Regions from separate parts of the Neorhizobium tomejilense genome, predicted to be linked through region 1. Evidence: predicted binding sites of a transcription regulator. Region 1 holds the regulator's gene; the other holds the start of a gene.
The links. The regulator LexA, encoded in region 1, represses DNA repair genes until DNA is damaged. The targets are predictions, from matches to a motif close to TGTTCNNNNTGTGTTCNG.

Region 1 (7,964 bases):
GTGATCGCCCGCCTGCCGAACCTGATCAAGCGGATCAACCAGACGGCGGCCGCCATCGTTGGGGCCAAGCCGGATGTGCTGGTCATCATCGACAGCCCCGACTTCACCCATCGCGTCGCCAGGAAAGTGCGCGCCGTTTTGCCGGACCTGCCGATCATCGATTATGTCTGCCCGAGCGTCTGGGCCTGGAAGGAATATCGCGCCAAGGCGATGCTCGGCTATGTCGATCATGTCCTGGCTGTGCTGCCGTTCGAGCCCGATGCCATGAAGCGTCTCGGCGGGCCGGAAACCACCTTCGTCGGCCATCGCCTGACAGCCGATCCGTCCCTCCTCAAGGTCCGCGGCATCCGGGCTGGGCGCCCGGTGAAGGAGCCTGGGGAAGAAAAGACGATCATGCTTCTGCCGGGCTCCCGTTCGGCGGAGATCAAGGCGCTGCTGCCGATCTTCGGCGAGGCGGCCCGCGAGTTCGTTGCGCGCAACGGGCCGACCCGATTCGTGCTGCCGACGGTTCCCCGCCAGGAAAAGCTGGTGCGCGAGATTGCCGCCGGTTTCGAGATCAAGCCGGAGATCACCGCCGATGCGGACGGCAAATGGGCGGCCTTTGCTGAAGCCGATGCGTCACTTGCAGCCTCCGGAACGGTGATCCTCGAACTCGGCCTGGCCGGAATCCCGGTGGTCTCGGCCTACAAGGCCGACTGGCTGATCACCATGCTCGCAAAACGCATCAAGACCTGGTCCGGCGCGCTGCCGAACCTGATCGCCGACTATGTCGTTGTGCCGGAATACGTCAACGAGGTGGTGCGGCCGGCAAGCCTCTGCCGCTGGGCCGAGCGGCTTTCGTCCGATACGATGCAAAGGCGCGCCATGCTGGAGGGCTTCGATCTCACCTGGGAGCGCCTGCAGGTGCCCGTGCCGCCGGGCGAAGCGGCCGCCGGCATCGTTCTCCAGGTTCTGGACACAAAAAAAACCGGTCGTCTCTGACCGGGTTTTTTGTTGGGTGTCGCTTGCGGATTAACGCTTGGAAACCGGGATGTAGTCCCGCTGCGCTTCGCCGGTATAGAGCTGACGCGGGCGGCCGATGCGCTGCTGCGGATCTTCGATCATTTCGGCCCACTGGGCGATCCAGCCGACGGTACGGGCAAGAGCGAAGAGCACGGTGAACATGGTGGTGGGGAAGCCCATCGCCTTCAGCGTGATGCCCGAATAGAAGTCGATATTCGGGTAGAGCTTCTTCTCGATGAAATACTCGTCGGTGAGCGCGATGCGCTCGAGTTCCATCGCCACCTGCAGGAGCGGATCGTCCTTGTGGCCGAGTTCGCCGAGCACTTCATGCGTGGTCTTCTGCATGATCTTGGCGCGCGGATCGTAGTTCTTGTAGACGCGATGACCGAAGCCCATCAGGCGGAACGGATCGTTCTTGTCCTTGGCGCGGGCGATGTATTCCGGGATTTTGTCGACCGAGCCGATTTCCGTCAGCATGTTGAGCGCTGCTTCGTTGGCGCCGCCGTGGGCCGGGCCCCAGAGGCAGGCAATGCCGGCCGCGATGCAGGCGAACGGGTTGGCGCCCGAGGAACCGGCGAGGCGGACCGTCGAGGTCGAAGCGTTCTGTTCGTGGTCGGCATGCAGGATGAAGATGCGGTCCATGGCGCGCGACAGCACCGGGTTGACCACATACTCTTCGCACGGAACGGCAAAGCACATGCGCAGGAAGTTCGACGCATAGTCCAGGTTGTTCTGCGGATAAACGAAGGGCTGGCCGATGTGGTACTTATAGGCCATCGCGGCAAGCGTCGGCATCTTGGCGATCATGCGCAGCGAAGCGACCATGCGCTGGTGCGGATCGGTGATGTCGGTCGAGTCGTGATAGAAGGCGGACAGTGCCCCGACGCAGCCGCACATGACCGCCATCGGATGGGCGTCGCGGCGGAAGCCGGTGAAGAAGCGGCTCATCTGCTCATGCACCATCGTGTGATGGGTCACGCGATAGTCGAAGTCCTTCTTCTGCGCAGCGGTCGGCAGTTCCCCGTAAAGCAGCAGATAGCAGGTTTCCAGGAAGTCGCCATGCTCGGCCAGCTGTTCGATCGGATAACCGCGATGCAGCAGGATGCCCGCGTCGCCGTCGATATAGGTGATCTTGGATTCGCAAGACGCCGTCGAGGTGAAGCCCGGGTCGTAGGTGAAGGTGCCGGTGTGTTTGTAAAGAGCGCCGATATCGACCACGTCCGGACCGATGGTGCCCGACTTGACCGGCAGATCGACTTTTCTGTCACCGATTACCAGATTTGCGCTTGTATCCGTCATGCTGATCCTCCAACCTTTTGGCGGCATGGCGCCCAAAAAGCGCCACAAGAATTAAGCGTCCACAGTTTAGCTATATGATCCGAAAGCTGATGCCAAGCTGTCGTGACGGCATTTTGTGCAGCGCGAAAAATTATTGGGCAGCGGCGTTTGCTTGGATGTCCAACTTCTTGTTGCAGGCCTATTTCACGCTTCGGAATTCCCGATATTTAACCGTCGGTTGACGGCCGGGGAGGAAACGCGCAGGTTGCATTGCCGCATGTCTGGCGGTGGGGCGAACAGAGCGTTTCATGCCGGAGGAAAATGCATTTCCGACGCGTGCCGAGGCAGGGAAGCTGATATCCCGGCCGCCGGATCTCCGCATAAACGGAGGCGCATCCGACTCGGTCAAGGTCCGGGATCTGGCCGAGCTTTTTCCCGCGATCGAACGCAGCCCGCCGGTTCACACGTCAGGCGGGTCCTTTCGCCGCTCGACGATCCGACGCCTTGACCGGCTGCGCCGCCGTCTCCCGGTCATGCTGGAGGAGGAGGCGGTCTATGGCCATGGCTTCCTTTTTCTGCCTGTTGTCGTCGGGGCAGGGGCCGCCTACTGGTTTGCGCTGCCGCAGACCCCGGCTTTCTGGCCGTATTTCTTCCTCTTTTGCGTCTGCGCGATATTTGTGATCGTCTCGCGCTACCGGTCCGGTGCCACGCACCTGTTGCCGCTCGCTCTCGCACTCTTTCTCGCAGGCATGATGCTGGCGCAGTTGGAGGCCTGGAGGCAAGCCACCGTCATTCTCGATACGCCGGTGACGACCGAGCTCATCGGTGTGGTCGAGCGCAGGGAGAGCGACGCTCAAGGGCGATGGCGTTATATCGTCCGCATCGAGCGGACCTCCAATCCGCAAGTCAGGCGCCCACCGCAGCGTGTATCCCTGCTGGCAAGGTCTCGCCATGAGCCCGCCCAAACTGGCGAGACGATCAGCGGTCGAGCCCGCATTTCACCCCCGTCGGGACCCGCCCTGCCGGGCCTCAACGACTTTGCCTTTTCTTCCTATTTCGACGGCATCGGCGCGGTTGGATTTTTCTATGGAGCGCCGAAAAAGCAGGCTGCTCCCCCTTCAACCCGGAGCTGGATTGCGAACGTCGAAACCCAGCTTTTCGATCTGCGCAGCGCGATCGCAACCCGTATCCGGGAGACCGTGCCCGGAGATCCCGGCGCCTTTGCCGCGGCGATCGTCACCGACGAGCGCCGGGCGATTTCCGAAGACACCACCGAGGCGCTGCGCCTGTCGGGCCTCGCCCATATCGTCGCCATTTCCGGGCTCAACATGGCGCTCGCAGCCGGCATCTTCTTTGTCGGCGCGCGCACCGTGCTTTCCGTCTTCACGGGCTTCGCCCAGGCCTATCCGGTCAAGAAGATCGCCGCACTCGGCGCGCTGATGATGGCGACGGCCTATTACCTGATCTCCGGTTTCGGCGTTTCCGCCGAGCGGGCCTATATCATGATGGCGATCATGCTGGTCGCGGTGCTTTTCGATCGGCCATCGATCAGCCTGCGCAATGTCGCGCTGTCCGCCCTGGTCATCATCGCCATGTCGCCCTCGGAAATACTGGGGCCGAGCTTCCAGATGTCGTTTGCCGCCACCGCCGCCCTGGTCGCCGGCTACGCACTCTGGAAACACAGGGCGAAGCGCCGCGATCCCGAACCTCTGCCATTCCGTCGCCCTATGGTGACTCCGGTGCTGGCATCCTGGAATTTCGCGGCCGGCATCTTCGTGACCTCGCTGATCGGCGGCATCTCGACCGCCATGTTCTCGGTCGAGCATTTCCACCGTATCGCCACCTACGGCCTTGTCGCCAACCTCGCCGCCATGCCGATCATCTCCTTCGTGGTCATGCCGGCAGGGCTGGCCGGCATGCTGCTGATGCCGTTCGGCCTCGATGCGCCCTTCATGAAGCTCATGGGCCTCGGCCTGGGGTGGGTGATTGCAATTGCCAAACACGTCGCCGCCTGGGGCGGCGATGTCGGCATAGGGCGACAACATCCCTGGTTCCTCGCCGTCTCGACGGCAGGTTTCCTGCTGTTGACGCTCATGAGGACGAGACTGAGACTGATAGGCCTGCCGCTGATGGTGACCGCTCTGCTGCTTTCCTGGCATGAGCGGTCGATGCCCCTGCCGGATATCCTGATCTCGGAAGACGGGACGATGGTCGCATTTGTAGACGGGAAAGGGGTCGCCACCAATCGCGCCCGCCCGCCCGACTTCGTCTACGGCCAATGGAAGAGGGCGCTTCTGCTCGGTGATCCCACCAAGCCTGAAATGTCGCCATCCAGGGACAAGCCGCCCGACGACAGGCCACCCGGCGCGAAAACCAACGAGCGCCGCGAATTGACCCCGCAGCAACTGGAAACGGCAAAGTCGAGGATAAAACAGGCGCCTGCCGGCCGCTTCACCTGCGAGCCGACGGCCTGGTGTGCGGCAAGCACCGGCAAGGGCATCGTTATCGCTGTCGAGGACGGCCGTTATGCGGGTGCCGCCTGCGACGCCGCCAGTCTTGTCATTGCGCCGCGCGCCCGCTTCGACCAATGCCGGTCCGGCGCCCTGATGATCAATGGTGCCATGCTTCGCAAGGCGGGTGCGCTGGAGATTTCCCTCAACGGCGCGACCGACATTCGGCGCTGGCAGATCCGTGCCGCCATGGCGGGCGCAGACCGTCCCTGGAGCAGGCACCGCCACTATGATTGGCGAAGCCAGGGTTTCGATGGGTCATTGCCGGAACCGCTCCGGCAGATGATCAGTGATACCGGCGGATGAGGCCGACGAGCTTGCCCTGGATCTTCACCCGGTCCGGCCCAAAGATGCGGGTCTCGTAGGCTGGGTTGGCGGCTTCGAGGGCGATGGAGGCACCGCGGCGGCGGAAGCGTTTCAGCGTCGCTTCCTCGTCGTCCACCAGCGCCACGACGATATCGCCCGGATTGGCCGTATTGCTGTTGCGGATGATCACGGTATCGCCGTCGAGAATGCCGGCCTCGATCATCGAATCGCCCTTGACCTCGAGCGCATAATGTTCGCCGGAACCGAGCATCTCGGCCGGCACGGCGATGTCATGCGTGTTGTTCTGGATCGCCGAGATCGGCACGCCGGCAGCGATGCGGCCCATGACCGGAACTGTCGTGGCGTTCGGCGAATCGTCGTTGGCGGCGGGTTTCTGAGGCGCCGCGACCGGCTGCGGTTTGCCGAGGCTGCCCTCGATGACGCTCGGCGAAAAACCGCGCCGTGGCTGCATGCTCGGTGAGTAGGCTTCCGGCAGCTTGATGACTTCGAGCGCCCGGGCCCGGTTCGGCAGGCGGCGGATGAAGCCGCGCTCCTCGAGCGCGGTGATCAGGCGGTGGATGCCTGACTTGGACGCGAGGTCGAGAGCATCCTTCATTTCATCGAATGACGGCGGGATGCCGGATTCCTTCATGCGTTCGTGAATGAACAGAAGCAATTCCTGTTGTTTGCGCGTGAGCATCTTTTGGCACCCTCAGAGTCGGAAACAAATCCAGAACGGACACTATATGTTCCATATGTGTTCTGCAAGTCCCTAAATTTCTGTGAAGTATGATGATTTTTTCTTCATAGATGCGTGCCAGATATCTCGAGCCACACCACTTGCGCGGCGCGAGCCCGCTGCCAAAGTAGCTTTGCGATTCCAATTCCGGGGGCCCTCGCGTGAACGCAAGACCAATCGATCATCTCGTGCTGCCGGTGGCGGGACTTACCGCTGCGCGTTCCCGGCTCACGAAGCTTGGTTTTACAGTTGCGCCCGATGCTTTTCATCCTTTCGGCACAGCCAATGCTTGTGTGTTCTTCTCGGATGGCAGCTACCTGGAGCCGCTGGCTCTTGCCAATCGCCGTCATGCAAGCGCGGCCGCCAAACGCGGCAACGTTTTTACCGCACGCGATCTGGCCTTCCGCAAGGCACGCGACAGGCAGGGTTTTTCCGCTCTCGTTGTGGCGACCCGTGACGCGATGGCCGATCACGCGCGTTTCAAGATGCGTGGCGTTTCGGCAGGCGACGTGCTGGAATTCTCCCGCGGGATGACCTTGGCCGACGGTTCCGAAACCCAGGCGAGCTTCCGGCTGGCTTTTGCGGGTGATGACCGGGCGCCCGACTTCCTGATGTTTTCCTGCCAGCGGATCAATCCCCTGCCGGCCGATCGCGGCGAACTGGAGCACCATTCCAATGCGGTCATGGGGCTGAGCAAGATCATTCTGTCGGCATCGGCGCCCTCCGATTTCGCACCCCTGGCCGAGCAGGTGCTGATGACGAAGGCCAAGCCGGAGGCTGTTTCGCTCGAGCTTGCCGCGGCCAATGCCCGCATTCGCATCCTGCAGGATCACGAACTCGAGGCGGAATTCGCCCTGCCGTCGACGCCGGGTGCCGAGGGGCTGCGCGGCCGGGTGATCATCTTCAAGACGGCCGATCTTGCCGTGACAGAGATCACCCTTGCTGCTAATGACGTCGCATTCGTCCGCCGGGAGGGCCGTGTTCTCGTCTCGGCGGCGCCCGGCCAGGGTGTTTTGTTCGGCTTCGAGGAATAGGTTCATGGAAGTTACCGCAAATTCCAGCGTCTCCGTCGGCGAGGGAGACGGCAAGGTGGTTTTCGCGCAGGACGCAAAACTGTCGCTGATCGCCGGCCCATGCCAGATGGAAAGCCGCGACCACGCCTTCATGATGGCAGGCGCGCTCAAGGAACTCTGTGCCAAGCTCGGTATCGGCCTCGTCTACAAGTCTTCCTACGACAAGGCCAACCGCACGTCGATTTCCGGCAAGCGCGGCATCGGGCTCGAAACCGCCATGGAAATCTTTGCCGACCTCAAAAAGGAGTTCGGCTTTCCGGTCCTGACCGACATTCACACGGAAGAGCAATGCGCCGTCGTTGCCGAGACGGTCGACATCCTGCAGATACCGGCTTTCCTCTCCCGCCAGACGGACCTGCTTGTCGCAGCCGCCAAGACCGGCCGCGTCATCAACGTCAAGAAGGGCCAGTTCCTGGCGCCCTGGGACATGAAGAACGTGCTTGCCAAGTTCACCCAGAGCGGCAATCCGAACGTGCTGCTCTGTGAGCGCGGCGCTTCCTTCGGCTACAACACGCTCGTCTCCGACATGCGCTCGCTGCCGATCATGGCGTCGCTCGGCGCTCCGGTCATCTTTGATGCGACGCATTCGGTGCAGCAGCCGGGCGGGCAGGGCGCTTCGACCGGCGGCGACCGCACCATGGTGCCGGTGCTGGCGCGCGCAGCCGTCGCGGTCGGTGTTGCCGGCGTCTTTCTGGAAACCCACGAGGATCCGGACAACGCGCCCTCGGACGGCCCCAACATGGTGCATCTGAAGGACATGCCGCGGCTGCTCGAAAAGCTGCTCGCGCTCGATGCCGTCGCCAAGGCGGCTTGAGCCCGCCCACAAAAAGCGCGCAAACTGCTTCGATTGTAATTTTCGTGTCATTGATTATGAGACATTTTCAGTGACCTCGTGACGTCAAGTCCAAACCCAGGGAGAGACCCTTGACCGCCATCACCGATATCATCGCCCGCGAAATTCTCGACAGCCGCGGCAATCCGACCGTCGAGGTCGATGTCTATCTGGAAGACGGTTCGATGGGCCGCGCGGCCGTTCCGTCGGGCGCCTCCACCGGC
Region 2 (7,964 bases), 2.3 Mb from region 1:
GGTAGGGCATGTATAAGCCGCCCAAATTTCCGAGATCGAGACATGTCCAATCGGCCTCAGTTCCGGCCGGGGATTATGTTTTGCACGCAAGTGGAGTAACGAAAATGGCTGTACCGAAGAGAAAAACGAGCCCGTCGAAGCGCGGTATGCGCCGCTCCGCAGACGCACTCAAGGCTCCGACCTATATCGAAGACAAGAACTCCGGCGAACTGCGCCGTCCGCATCATGTCGATCTGAAGACCGGCATGTATCGCGGCCGTCAAGTTCTGACGCCGAAGGAAAGCGCATAAGCGTTTTTCGTTCTATTGCATCAAAGGTCGGCTCCGCCGGCCTTTTTTGTTGCGCGAAGACTTGTTTTGCCGCGCCGAAGACTTGCGAAAGCAAGGCAAGCACGTACAGTCCGGCCATATCGACTGGAGTCCGAGACCATGCTTGCCGCATTGCCGCTGATGATCATCCCGTTCATTCTCTATAACCTGGGCATGCTCGGCATTCTGGGTGGCGGCGGGGTCGCGTCGCTCGGCAACGTCATCAGCTCGCTTCAGATGCTGTCGGGTGCCGTCTGGACCATGACGCTCGGCGACGTGATCATCGTCATCTCGCTGGTCTTCCTGTTCGTGGAAATCCTCAAAGCAAGCCGCAACGGCCGCGGTTCGCTGATCAACCACATGCTGTCGATGCTGGTCTTCATCGCCTATCTGGTCGAATTCCTGCTGGTGCGGGATGCCGCGACGCAGATCTTCTTCATCCTGATGACGATCACCTTCGTCGACGTCATCGGCGGCTTTGCGGTAGCAATCCGCTCGGCCGGCCGCGACGTGTCGATCGGGCTCTAGGCGCCCTTCAGGTCAGAGATTATCGAGGCGGCTCTGCAGGTTGCGGAGCTGTTCCTTCAACTCGTCGATATCCTTGGCGTCGGTCTTCTTGGCGGCCGGTGCCTGCGGCTGTCCGGCAAACGGCGAGAACATCTGCATGGCCTGGCGGAACATGTCCGTGTTGCGGCGCACCTGTTCTTCCATCATCTGGATCGGCATCTGCAGGTTCTTGCTGAGCGGCGTATCGCCGAAGGCGCGTGTCATCTGTTCGCGCATCTGAACCTGCTGGTCCGTGAAAGCCTTCATCGAGTGTTCGAGGAAGGTCGGAACCACCATCTGCATCTGGTCGCCGTAATAGGAAATCAGCTGCCGCAGGAAGGAAATCGGCAGCAGCGTGTTGCCGGTCTTCGATTCCTGCTCGAAGATGATCTGCGTCAGAACCGAATGGGTAATATCGTCGCCGCTCTTGGCGTCCTGAACGGTGAATTCCTCGCCCTTCTTCACCATCTTCGCCAGGTCTTCCAGCGTCACGTAGGTGCTGGTGCCCGTGTTGTAGAGGCGCCTGTTGGCATATTTCTTGATTATGATTTCGCCTTCGGTCTTTGCCATGATTGCCTCCTGCTCCCGTCAATATGGTTTGGTCATTATCGACTGCCATGCTTCTCCCGACAGGAATGTAAGCCTAAATGACGAGGACTTACAAACGATTTGTGCGGCGCGGCGACGGGTTTGTTGCGCAGCAAACCCGTGAAATCTAACGGGCATTTTCGAAACGCCCGACGGGTTGGCAGCGGCGTTCGGCTGCCGTTTGACTCTCGGCTCAAGCTTTGCCAGTCTCGCAGGCAAATAACGGATAAGAGGAAACGTCCATGTCCAATCCATCCATCGTGATCGCAGCCGCTGGCCGTACCGCGGTTGGCTCCTTCAATGGCGGCTTTGCCAATGTGCCGGCGCATGAACTGGGTGCGGCGGCGATCAAGGGTGCGCTGGCGCGCGCCGGCGTCGAGGCGGCTGAGGTGGACGAGGTCATCCTCGGTCAGGTCCTGCCGGCGGGCGAAGGCCAGAACCCGGCCCGACAGGCGGCGATGAAGGCCGGCGTGCCGCAGGAAGCCACCGCCTGGGGCATCAACCAGCTCTGCGGCTCGGGCCTGCGCGCCGTAGCCCTCGGCATGCAGCAGATCGCGCTTGGCGACGCCAAGATCATCGTTGCCGGCGGCCAGGAATCGATGTCCATGGCGCCGCATTGCGCGCACCTTCGCGGCGGCGTGAAGATGGGCGATTTCAAGATGATCGATACGATGATCAAGGACGGCCTGACTGACGCCTTCTACGGCTACCACATGGGCATCACGGCGGAGAACATCGCCCGCCAGTGGCAGCTCTCCCGCGAGGAGCAGGACCAGTTCGCCGTGTCTTCCCAGAACAAGGCGGAAGCCGCGCAGAACGCTGGCCGCTTCAAGGACGAGATCATCCCCTATATCATCCAGACGCGGAAGGGTGACGTGACCGTCGAGAACGACGAATACATCCGTGCCGGCGCGACGCTCGATTCGATGGCTAAGCTGCGGCCGGCCTTCGACAAGGAAGGCACCGTCACGGCGGGCAACGCATCCGGCCTCAACGACGGTGCGGCGGCTGCCGTGCTGATGACAGAAGCCGAAGCCGCCCGCCGCGGCATCACGCCGATGGCCCGTATCGTCTCCTGGGCGACTGCCGGCGTCGATCCGCAAATCATGGGAACGGGTCCGATCCCGGCCTCGCGCAAGGCGCTCGAGAAGGCCGGCTGGCGCGTTGCCGACCTGGAACTCATCGAGGCCAACGAGGCGTTCGCGGCCCAGTCCTGCGCCGTCACCAAGGATCTCGGCTTCGATCCGTCGCTCGTCAACGTCAATGGCGGGGCGATCGCGATCGGCCATCCGATCGGCGCATCGGGTGCGCGCATTCTCAACACGCTTCTTTTCGAGATGAAGCGCCGCAACGCAAAGAAGGCACTCGCGACGCTCTGCATCGGCGGCGGCATGGGCGTTGCCATGTGCCTCGAAGCCATGTGACGCGATAGGATGATTGTGGATAATCCCGCCGGCGTTGCAAAACTTCGCGGCGGGCCTATCTCCCCGACGAAAGCAAGTCCAACTAGGTAAGTATCCAGTCACATAGAAGGACCGGATCACAACGCAAAAGGGGAAGACCGCATGAGCAGGGTTGCATTGGTTTCGGGAGGAACGCGTGGGATCGGGGCCGCCATCTCCGTCGCGTTGAAGGCGGCAGGTTATCGTGTCGCGGCAAATTTTGCGGGCAACGAGGAAAAGGCGAAAGCCTTCCACGACGAGACCGGCATTCCGGTCTTCAAGTGGGATGTCTCCAGCTATCAGGCCTGCGTCGACGGAATAGCAAAAGTGGAGGCCGAGCTCGGCCCGATCGAGGTGCTCGTCAACAATGCGGGCATCACCCGTGACGGCATGTTCCACAAGATGACGCCTGAACAGTGGAACGAGGTGGTCGGCACCAACCTGACCGGCCTTTTCAACATGACGCATCCCATCTGGAACGGCATGCGCGACCGGGGCTTCGGCCGGGTCGTCAACATCTCGTCGATCAACGGCCAGAAGGGCCAGATGGGTCAGGTGAACTATTCGGCGGCCAAGGCCGGCGATCTCGGCTTCACCAAGGCGCTGGCCCAGGAAGGTGCTTCAAAGAACATCACCGTCAACGCCATCTGCCCTGGCTACATCGCTACCGAAATGGTGCGGGCGGTGCCGGAAAAGGTGCTGAACGAGCGGATCATTCCGCTGATCCCGGTCGGGCGCCTCGGCGAGCCGGAAGAGATTGCCCGTTGCGTCGTATTCCTCGCCTCCGACGATGCCGGCTTCATCACCGGTTCGACGCTGACGGCGAATGGCGGCCAGTTCTTCGCGAGCTGATCTCCGGCATTAACCTTTGAGCGGGTTTCGGCGCATGGTGGTGCGCCGAAACGCTCGGCCTCTATGGTTAACAAATTGTTTTTGCACGACATCTTGCGGTGAACAAACCGCGAAACGGGTGATGTCGCCGATTCGTCGGCGATTCGTTCCGGCTTTGGCCAAGGGTTAATGGCGACGGCCTCTCAAGGCAAAACAAAACCGGCGCCGATTGCTCGGGCGCCGGTCCTGAGGGACTGGATTGTTGCTCGCGATTAGCGGCAACGGGCCTCGTAACGACGGCCGTAACGGTCGCGATAGATGCAGTAGCCGCGGCGTTCCGAGGACTGGCCGATCGCAGCGCCGACCAGGCCGCCTGCAACTGCGCCAACCGCCGCGCCACCCCAGCTATTGGTCACGGCGCCACCGATAACCGCACCCGTGCCGGCGCCGATTGCGGTGCCGCGTTCAGTTGCAGTACAGGAGGCGAGCGTGCCGATCATGCAGCCCGCAATCAGAATCTTCTTCATCATGTCAGTTTCCCTTCCCTTTGGTACACACGGCTACGCCGCTTTTAAATCCTGCCCATCAGCAGCAGGATAATGATGATAAGCACGACAAGGCCCAATCCGCCCGACGGACCATAGCCCCAGCCTCGGCTATAGCCCCAATTCGGCAACGCGCCAATGAGTAGCAGGATGAGGATGACGAGCAACACGGTTCCGAGCATGATTTTCTACTCCGCTAGACAATCCAGTATGGATTTGGCGAGGAAACGTAGCGCCGTGATTTTTGTTCCATCGGCTTGCAAACGTGTGCTCTCACGTGTGGTTAAACTGCGTTAGCCAATGTTAATGGCACCTGAACGCATTCGCTTCCGAGGTCTTTACCGCGACGATTTTCTTGCGGGTCTCTCGTGATGAGACCTACCATATCTTGTAAGAACAAATAGCGAAGATAGAGATGTCTGTGATTCGTCGGCGATTCGTTCCGCCTTTGGCCTGAATCTTAATTTCGTGCTTGAAGGAGGGCGGAACAGCCTGAATAGGTTGATGAAACATTAACCATATCAATGCATTGACTCTTACGATTCTTCGTGAAAGCGCAGCTTCGGGATGAGTCACGCGGTTGTATGCATCCAATCTTGATGCAGATTCACGATGTCGTGGGGAAATCCGGAGTCACATCAATATATAGCGGTGAACAAAAGCTGAATCGTCTTGAGTCTGCGATTCGTCTCCGATTCGTTCGCGTCTGTTCCTTTACGTTTAAAATTCGAATCGCCGAGCGTTGATTTGCGGCCTTCAGCGATCACTCTTCGGCCGCAAAACTATTCTTCAGGCTTGCGTTTGCCAGCCGAGATCGCCATGTGTTGCGTGGCTTCCAGTTTTGGGCGAAGGCGCGAGACCCAAGCCGTATGTGATGCGCGGAACCAGGCATTGAATTTCCAGCCCATGATGCTCAGCGGGCGCGGCGTCACCGCCGTCCTCGGACCCACCAATACCGGCAAGACCCATTATGCCATCGAGCGCATGGTGGCGCATGGCACCGGTGTGATCGGCCTGCCGCTCCGGCTGCTGGCGCGCGAGGTCTATACGCGCCTTGTCGAGAAGGTCGGTGCCTCGCAGGTGGCGCTTATCACCGGCGAGGAAAAGATCACTCCGCCCAACGCCCGCTTTTCCGTCTGCACCGTCGAGGCCATGCCACGTGAGACGAAAGCCTCGTTCGTCGCAATCGACGAAGTGCAGCTCGCGGGAGATCTCGAGCGTGGCCATATCTTTACCGATCGTATCCTGCATCTGCGCGGCCGCGATGAGACGCTGCTTCTGGGGGCGGCGACCATGCGGCCGATCCTTGAGAGGCTGTTGCCGGGAATAACCGTCGTCGAGCGGCCGAGGCTCTCGCAGCTCTTCTATTCCGGGCAGAAGAAGATCACCCGCCTGCCGCAGCGGTCGGCGATCGTGGCGTTTTCAGCCGACGAGGTCTATGCGATCGCCGAGCTTATCCGCCGCCAGCGCGGCGGCGCGGCGGTGGTGCTCGGCGCACTCAGCCCGCGTACCCGCAATGCCCAGGTCGGTCTCTACCAGTCCGGCGACGTCGAATATCTCGTCGCCACGGATGCGATCGGCATGGGGCTCAATCTCGATGTCGACCACGTGGCATTCGCCCAGGACCGGAAATTCGACGGTTATCAGTTCCGCAGTCTCAATCCGGCAGAACTGGCGCAGATCGCCGGCCGCGCCGGGCGGCATGTGCGGGACGGGACGTTCGGCGTGACGGGGCAGGTGGCGCCTTTCGAGGACGAATTGGTCGAGCGAATCGAAAGCCACCATTTCGATCAGGTCAAAGTGCTGCAATGGCGCTCGAAGGCCCTCGATTTTTCGTCGCTCAGGGCTCTGCGGGAAAGCCTGGATGCCTCCCCGACGCTGCAAGGATTGACACGGGCGCTTCCCGCGACCGACAGCCAAGCCTTTGATTATCTTTCGCGTTATCCCGAAATCAAGGACATCGCGACGACGCCCCAACGGGTCGAGAAGCTCTGGGAGGCCTGTGCGCTGCCGGACTATCGACGAATTGCGCCGGCACAGCACGCCGACCTTATTTCGACTCTTTTTTCCGATCTTGTACGCTTCGGGACGGTGAATGAAGAATTCATGGCGGAACAGGTCCGCCGCGCCGACCGCACCGACGGTGAAATCGACACATTGTCGGCCCGCATAGCGCAGATCCGGACCTGGACCTACGTCTCTAATCGCCCTGGTTGGCTTGCTGATCCGACACACTGGCAAGAAAAGACACGGGAAATAGAGGATAGGTTATCGGACGCGCTACATGAAAGGTTGACGAAACGCTTTGTTGATCGCAGGACATCTGTGCTCATGAAGCGCCTGAGAGAGAATGCGATGCTGGAAGCTGAAATCAGTGTGAATGGCGATGTCTTTGTAGAGGGACATCACGTCGGGCAATTGGCCGGTTTCCGGTTTACGCCCGTTTCGGGAACCGAGGGACCCGACGCCAAGGCGGTGCAGGGTGCCGCTCAGAAAGCGCTGGCGCTCGAATTCGAGGCGCGGGCCGCGAGGCTTTATGCCTCCGGCAACAGCGATCTGGCGGTCGGCTCCGACGGGTCCGTTCGCTGGCTCGGCGAGCCCATCGCCCGTCTTGCGCCGACCGAGCATGTCATGCGGCCGCGCGTCATCCTGCTCTCCGACGAGCAGCTGACCGGCAATGCCCGCGAACATGTGCTCGCCCGCCTCGAGCGCTTCGTCAACCATCACATCGCCACGGTTCTGAAGCCGCTCGACGATCTGTCGCGCGCCGAAGACCTGCAGGGCCTCGCCAAGGGCCTCGCCTTCCAGCTGGTCGAAAGTCTCGGCGTGCTGTTCAGGCGCGATGTTGCGGACGACGTGAAGTCGCTCGATCAGGATGCGCGCGCCTCGATGCGTCGCTACGGCATCCGTTTCGGCGCCTATCACGTCTTCATGCCGATGCTTCTGAAGCCCGCACCGGCGGAGCTCATCACGCTCCTCTGGGCGCTGAAGAACGACGGCCTCGACAAGCCCGGTTACGGCGATCTCATCCCGGCGCTTGCCGCAGGGCGCACTTCGGTGGTCGCCGATCCGACGTTTGAGCGGATGTTCTACAAGCTCGCGGGTTTCCGCTTCCTCGGCAAGCGTGCCGTACGGATCGACATCCTGGAACGACTTGCCGATCTCATCCGTCCACTCCTGCAGTGGAAGCCGGGCTCGACGCCGCGTCCGGAAGGGGCATATGACGGCCGCCGCTTCACGGCCACGACCGCGATGCTCTCCATTCTCGGCGCGACGCCGGACGATATGGAAGAAATTCTTAAGGGCCTCGGATATCGTGCCGACGCCGTGAAGCCGGAAGAAGCGCAGGCATTCCTGGCGGGCCAGGATGCAGGTTCCGTGAGCGCTGTTCCTGCAGCTGCTTCGGCTTCGGCAGGAGACGCGCCGGAAGCCTCCGACGGCGATGACGCCGATGCGAGCGACGCTTCGGCCGAGACGACGGCAGAAACCCCTTCGGCAGAGGTTGCGCCTGAGGCCACCCCGGTAGAGGCCGTGGCTGATGCTGCGCCGGCTGAGACGGCTACTGCAGAACCGGTTGCTTCGGAGGAAGCTCCGGCTGAGCACGCTGCGGCTGAAGACGTCACGGACGAGGCAAAGGCTGCCGAGACTGGAGAGCCAAAGCCGGTCCTGCTGTGGCGTCCGGGCGGCGGCCGTGAAAACAACCA

Region 2: ACSQ3G_RS18465 (helicase-related protein) is a predicted target of LexA. The motif match lies at 5,072-5,089, and genes of this name have one in related genera.

What each region holds. Positions count from the first base shown of each region.
Region 1 covers NZ_CAXUSO020000001.1:1,417,884-1,425,847, forward strand. The annotation lists gene lpxB (lipid-A-disaccharide synthase) at 1-981, shown strand, start outside; gene gltA (citrate synthase) at 1,012-2,301, opposite strand; gene ACSQ3G_RS07350 (ComEC/Rec2 family competence protein) at 2,589-5,096, shown strand; gene lexA (transcriptional repressor LexA) at 5,077-5,796, opposite strand; gene ACSQ3G_RS07360 (VOC family protein) at 5,997-6,869, shown strand; gene kdsA (3-deoxy-8-phosphooctulonate synthase) at 6,874-7,722, shown strand; gene eno (phosphopyruvate hydratase) at 7,833-7,964, shown strand, end outside.
Region 2 covers NZ_CAXUSO020000001.1:3,704,824-3,712,787, reverse strand. The annotation lists gene rpmF (50S ribosomal protein L32) at 105-290, shown strand; gene ACSQ3G_RS18495 (hypothetical protein) at 429-836, shown strand; gene phaR (polyhydroxyalkanoate synthesis repressor PhaR) at 849-1,424, opposite strand; gene ACSQ3G_RS18485 (acetyl-CoA C-acetyltransferase) at 1,685-2,866, shown strand; gene ACSQ3G_RS18480 (beta-ketoacyl-ACP reductase) at 3,008-3,736, shown strand; gene ACSQ3G_RS18475 (YMGG-like glycine zipper-containing protein) at 3,988-4,245, opposite strand; gene ACSQ3G_RS18470 (DUF3309 family protein) at 4,287-4,442, opposite strand; gene ACSQ3G_RS18465 (helicase-related protein) at 5,167-7,964, shown strand, end outside.